Linked DNA regions of Priestia megaterium. The protein of the gene in region 2 interacts with the protein of the main gene of each other region in a pairwise test. Links are inferred from orthologs where the notes say so. Each region holds a gene or a part of one and is shown on either strand. Other genes may lie near its edges.

Evidence for each region.
Region 1: the proteins of CEQ83_RS00320 (region 2) and ftsL interact in binary tests that used the Bacillus subtilis proteins (3 or more experiments, as listed by UniProt). The link is inferred for Priestia megaterium from one-to-one orthologs.

What each region holds. Positions count from the first base shown.
Region 1 is NZ_CP023317.1:4,059,941-4,063,025, forward strand. Bases 150-2,902 are described here. They hold ftsL (cell division protein FtsL), read right to left. Parts: upstream 1,830-2,902; coding sequence 1,470-1,829; downstream 150-1,469. Other genes in these bases: CEQ83_RS20725 (penicillin-binding protein), read right to left, coding at 150-1,464; rsmH (16S rRNA (cytosine(1402)-N(4))-methyltransferase RsmH), read right to left, coding at 1,863-2,798. In the rest of the region: more of CEQ83_RS20725, read right to left, coding at 1-149. UniProt on the Bacillus subtilis protein: Essential cell division protein that may play a structural role. Probably involved in the regulation of the timing of cell division. Also required for sporulation.
Region 2 is NZ_CP023317.1:59,234-62,421, forward strand. The notes cover bases 54-2,909. They hold CEQ83_RS00320 (FtsB family cell division protein), read left to right. Parts: upstream 54-1,223; coding sequence 1,224-1,595; downstream 1,596-2,909. Other genes in these bases: CEQ83_RS00305 (RNA-binding S4 domain-containing protein), read left to right, coding at 54-194; yabP (sporulation protein YabP), read left to right, coding at 294-599; yabQ (spore cortex biosynthesis protein YabQ), read left to right, coding at 596-1,219; CEQ83_RS00325 (S1 domain-containing RNA-binding protein), read left to right, coding at 1,684-2,151; spoIIE (stage II sporulation protein E), read left to right, coding at 2,741-2,909. In the rest of the region: more of CEQ83_RS00305, read left to right, coding at 1-53; more of spoIIE, read left to right, coding at 2,910-3,188. UniProt on the Bacillus subtilis protein: Required for vegetative and sporulation septum formation. Required for the activation of genes expressed under the control of the sporulation transcription factors sigma F and sigma E.

The DNA.
Region 1 (3,085 bases), 4.0 Mb from region 2 along the record:
TTCGTTCGCTGCTTTTTTAGAAATAGGCTGGCCTACTACGGTAGGTTTTGTTTTCTTAATTGTTTTCTTATTTGTTTCATCGACTACTTGTTTAATCACGTAAGGCTTCATCATTTTCCCGTCATTTGCAATCGCAGTAGCCGCTTGAATTTCTTGAATAGGCGTAAAAGCAGACGCCTGTCCAAACGCAGTGGTTACGCGGTCTCTCGGGTACTTCGTCACTAACTTGCTAGAAGCTTCATTTGGCAAGTCAATTCCCGTCTTATCCATAAAGCCAAACTTGTCCAAGTATTTATACAAACGGTCGGTACCTAATTTTTCGTTGGCTAAAATGGCAACCGCTACATTTGAAGACCTTTGAATTCCTTCATTAAATGTAATAGCTCCCCAGCCGACTCCGCCGTTGTGATCGTTAATCGGAACGCTGTTTTTCGTTACTTTATAAGATCCCGACTGATAGCGGTCTTCGCCGTTATAAACGCCTGCATCAATCGCGGCTGCTAGCGTAAAGATTTTCATCGTTGAACCAAGCTCATAGCTGTTTTCAACAAACGGATTGCGATAAGAAGTGATATCACGAATATTTGGATCAAATGAAGGTCGGTTTGACATCGCCAAAATTTCACCGGTTTTCGGATTCACTACCGTTGCCATTAGCTCTTCTGGTTTATATTCTTTAGCAGCAGCTGTCATCGCATCCTCTAAAAACGTTTGAATTTTTTCATCAATCGTAAGCGTAACGCTGTCTCCGTTTTTAGGAGCTACAATTGACTCTTTTGGATCCGGAAGCTTAATTCCGTTTTTAGCAGCTTCGTATTTTACATATCCATCTTCTTCAGAAAGCTGCTTATCAAATACTTTTTCAATTCCCATTTTCCCTACGATTTTACCCGTATCATCTTTTTGTGCATATCCTAAAATACTTGAGGCAAATACACCGTTTGGATAGAAGCGCTTCGAATCGCGTAAAAACGTGATGCCCGGGAGATTTAGCTTCTCAATTTTTTGCTTTAGCACGTTATCAATATCACGTCCGCCTGGGCCAAGTTCTACTTGGAAGGTACCACGTTTAATTCCTCTTGTTAACATGCTTTCAATTTTCGATTCGTCCATCTTCAACAACGGGGCTAATTTTTGAGCCGTCTTTTCTGGGTCTACCACATGTTGCGGGTGATCTTTATCTTTTGTTTGTTTTTTATCTAAAATCGCCACAACCGTATAAGCACCCGTGTCTTGGGCGATTGCTTCTCCATTTCGATCGTAAATCGTACCGCGCTGTCCTTCAATTTTAGACGTTCGCGTATGCTGTTTTTGTGCAATTTCGGCTAAAGCTTCTCCGTCTGCTTTGCCCGTCGCTTGGATGTAAAAGAACCTGATGGCTAATACAAAAAAGAGCAATGCAAATATTAAAATTAATATTGCTGCTCCTGTACTAATATTGCTATTTTTTCTTGGCGTAGTCATCGCAATTAATCGTTAACGACTTTTACGTTATTTTCATTCAATTTTAGTCCAAGTTCTTTTGCTTTTGTCCAAATACGATCGTATGCACTTAACTCTGTTACCTGTAATTTTAACTCATTGTTTTTTGCTTCTTGCTTGTCAATCTTTCCATCGAGTGATTGCACTTCTTCACTGATGCTATAAAGCGAAGATTGATTTGAAATGATTTGCACAGACCCAAACAGCATGAGTGCGACAAACCCAGAATACACAATTTTTTCACCAACCGTGATTTTTCTTTTTGTCTTTCGAACAACTTGACGTACCGTCTTTTGCTGCTTCTGCTGCTGGTCTTGCTCTCTTACTTTGTATGCTGCATTGTTCATTCTCGTCCCCTCCTCTTTGATTAAACCCTTTTATTAGACTAATTTCTCAACAATTCGAAGCTTTGCCGAACGCGCGCGCTTATTTTCTTCTACCTCTTCTTCTGAAGGTAAAATAGGTTTTCTTGTGATGACTTTCATTTTAGGTTTAAATTCTTCTGGAATAACCGGCAGTCCATGAGGAAGCTGCGGAACCGTGCTTGCATTTTTAAACGCTACTTTACAAATTCGGTCTTCAAGTGAATGGAAGGTAATAACACTTACACGTCCACCTTTTTTGATTACATCCATGGCCTGTTCAATTGCATCTTCAAATACTTGAAGCTCATCATTTACAGCAATGCGAATAGCCTGGAAAATCCGTTTTGCCGGATGTCCGCCCGTTCGTCTAGCTGGTGCTGGAATACCATCTTTAATAAGATCAACCAGCTCTAGCGTTGTTTCAATTGGTTTAGACTCTCGATATGCTTCAATCTTGCGGGCAATTTGTTTCGAAAACTTTTCTTCTCCGTATTGGAAAAAGATTTTTACAAGTTTTTCATAAGGCCATTCATTTACTACGTTGTACGCAGAAAACTTTGAGTTTTGATCCATGCGCATATCAAGCGGGGCCTCATGATGAAAGCTGAACCCTCGCTCTGGTGTATCCAACTGAGGAGACGAGACGCCTAGGTCAAACAATACTCCATCTACTTCTTCAATTCCATGTTTCATTAGCTGCTCTTTTAAATAGCGAAAATTACTTTTGATTAGAATAACTCTGTCTAGATACGGGGCTAATTTTTCTTTTGCATTTTCAAGAGCAACATCGTCTTGATCAAACGCAATTAATTTCCCTTTTTCTGATAGCTGTTTTACGATATATTCACTATGACCTGCTCCGCCAAGCGTGCAGTCGACATATACTCCATCCGGCTTAATATTTAAGCCTTCCGCTGCTTCTTTAAGCAAAACAGTTGTGTGATTAAACATTATGACACCTACTTCTTTCTAAACTACTTAGTTATGTATACAAAAAGCAAAAAACGGTGTTTTTCTTTGATATATATACACGTTTATATTATATATCAAAGTTCAACATTATTTCAGCTATTTATATAAGAATTAAGTAGAATTTTGTCTTTTTGTCACAAATAGTGTCATTTTGTTAAAAGTAGGACATATTCGTAGAATAAAATGTAAGGAATATAAGGTTTTTTTGCGTAATTAGAAATAAATACCTTATAAGGATTCAATTGGCTGACATTCACCTTGTAAAC
Region 2 (3,188 bases):
AGGGCCGTATTACGATTAATGGTATCGTTGCAAAAGCAAGCACAAATGTGAAAGTAGGAGATGAATTAGCCATCACATTTGGCACGAAGAAAATTACCGTTAAAATAGAGGCTCTTCAAGAAGCAGCTAAAAAAGAAGAAGCAGCTAATTTGTACTCAATTGTCAAAGAAGAGCGTATTTCATCTGAAGTATAACTGATGAAGGCTTGTTCTAAATCACCTTTCTCATTCATATGTTTTAAACAACAGATAACAAGAGCGAATGCTCTTAATGAATGAGGTGGGGATGAAGATATGAGCCAATTTTATGAAACAAGCAATTCAAACAAAGACCATACTCCAAATCATGATTTAGTGATGAAGGGTCGGCGTCTCTTAGATATCACGGGTGTGAAGCAGGTAGAGAGCTTTGACAATGAGGAATTTTTACTTGAAACAGTGATGGGTTTCTTGTCAGTTAGAGGGCAAAATCTGCAAATGAAAAATTTAGACGTTGATCAAGGAATTGTATCGATAAAAGGAAAAATCTTTGATATAGTTTACTTAGATGAGAACCAATCGGAGAAGGCTAAAGGATTCTTTAGTAAGTTGTTTCGATGAGTTTAAACATTCAGCTCTATACAATGCTTGCGATGGTATCGTTGGGAAGCGGTTTAGGTGCTTCTCTCGATACTTATCGTTACTTTGTTAATCGCTCTAAATCACGCCCATGGTTCGTATTTGTAAATGACGTATTGTTTTGGATGGTGCAAGCTCTTCTCATTTTTTATGTGTTGTTTTTAGTGAATGAAGGAGAACTGCGTTTGTATGCGTTTCTTGCTTTGTTTTGCGGCTTTGCCGCGTATCAAAGCTTATTTCAATCACTGTATTTAAAAGTATTAACATTTACTGTCTCGAGCGTATTAAGTTTATATCGAGGTGTTTTAACGCTTAGTAATATTTTTTTGGTCAAGCCTATCCGCTTCTTTATTCATATTCTACTTGTAGTCGCTTTAGGGATCTACCGAGCTGTTCATAAGCTGCTCGTATTCTGTCTAAAGCTTATTTACTTACCGACTAGGTGGGTTCTTTTCGTATTTTGGAGAATGATGCCTAAACCTGTAAAACGATTTTTACATATGGGTTTTCGGTATATAGAAGGAATTTACAATCGTGCAAAGAATATGATAATGAGAGTCGTTGCATGGGTGAACACTTTAAAAAACAAGGGGGACGACTAATTCAATGAGTGCGGTACGAAAAAAAAAGGTCGCGAAGTTAAATACTGATTATAGCCATAAACAAGAACAAATTAAACAAAATACAGATCGAAAGCGTATCGGTTTAATTAGGCGTTTGACTGTTTTCGGAGTGTTGGCCTTAATCATTGGTGGATTGATGGTATCAGCTTTAATTACGCAAACCTCAGCTATTGAGAACAAAAAAGCTGAGAAGGTAAAATTAGAACAGCAGCTGACAAAATTACAAAGCAAGCAAAAACAGTTAAAAGGTGAAATCGTCAAGTTGAATGACGATGATTATATTAAAAAGATTGCCCGGAGAGATTATTTTTTATCAGAAGACGGGGAAATTATCTTTAATGTAAAAAAAGACTAAACGTATGGTTCGTTGACAGTGTATTTTTGCTTTTTGTATAATATAATAAATTGATTTCTTTTATCATTTAAGGAGGAGCATTTTTTTTATGTCAATCGAAGTAGGCAGCAAGTTACAGGGAAAGGTAACAGGTATTACGAACTTTGGAGCTTTTGTTGAGTTACCAGGAGGTTCAACAGGCTTGGTTCATATCAGTGAAGTAGCTGATAATTACGTAAAGGACATTAACGACCATTTAAAAGTGGGCGACGAAGTTGAAGTCAAAGTAATTAACGTTGAGAAAGATGGTAAAATTGGTCTTTCAATTAAGAAAGCGGTAGACAAACCAGAACGTCCAGAAAGACCAGAGCGTCCTGCAAGAGCGCCACGCTCAGACCGTCCACGTGATTCACGCCCACAACGTAATAACAATCGTGGTGGCGGTAATGATTTCCGTACAAAAGAAACATTCGAACAAAAAATGAATCGTTTCTTAAAAGACAGTGAAGAACGTTTATCTTCCCTAAAACGCCATACCGAATCAAAACGCGGTGGACGCGGTGCAAAACGCGGTTAACTTGCTGCTTATATCAAATAGATAGCGAGTTTTTGGAAAGTACCTTTTATCTAAAAGGTGCTTTTTTTATATGTAAAAAAGAGTAGAAAAAAAGCATGTACTTGTTGTACATGCTTTTTGATGACCCGTACGGGATTCGAACCCGTGTTACCGCCGTGAAAGGGCGGTGTCTTAACCGCTTGACCAACGGGCCGTTATTCGAGTAGCGGCGGAGGGGATCGAACCCCCGACCTCACGGGTATGAACCGTACGCTCTAGCCAGCTGAGCTACACCGCCATTATACGTTCTCTAAAAGACATTTATAATAATATAAAAAAGCAGGGTTATTGTCAATAACTTTTTTGTTATTTTTATAGACTTTTATTTGCTTTTAAAAAAGAATGATGAGCATAGGCTTTCTCTGGGGCGAACAGTATCTCTCATATTTTTTAAATCTCCATGTAAGATTGTACATCTTTTTGTATAGTTTTCAATATAATACTAGAAAATAGTCGAACGATTATAGGTATTTTGCTAGTCCGTTTGACAAAATTTCACCTTTCGCCGCGATATAATAACGAATAAGTATAATTAGCGGGTGGTGGGAGAATGCAAAAGACGGAAAGAGATTTTGCAAGTCCAACAACAGAGGCGGTATTTAACCGAACTAGATTAGAAATGTCCCGTGTATTTACAAAGGCGGGTATGAAAACGGAAAAGGTGTTATTTCAATGGGGATTATTGCTGCTAGTCGTAGGTTTCTTATTAGGACGAGCGTTAATTTTAATGAAAATCATGCCATTTGCTTTGCCATTCTTTGCAGCCGTAATGGCTATAAAGAAAGAAAAAGCACCGTTAGCAAGTTTAGCCGTATTGGCAGGGGCATTTAGTGTTTCTATTCAAAATGGAGGTACCGTATTTGCTACACTATTTGTTTTCTTACTAATTCATCGATTTAGCGGCATACTGACAATGGATCCGTTAAAGAAACTGCCGTTCACTGTATTTAGCGCGATGTTACTTACAAAACTAACTATTTTTTATGTGTTTACCAAGG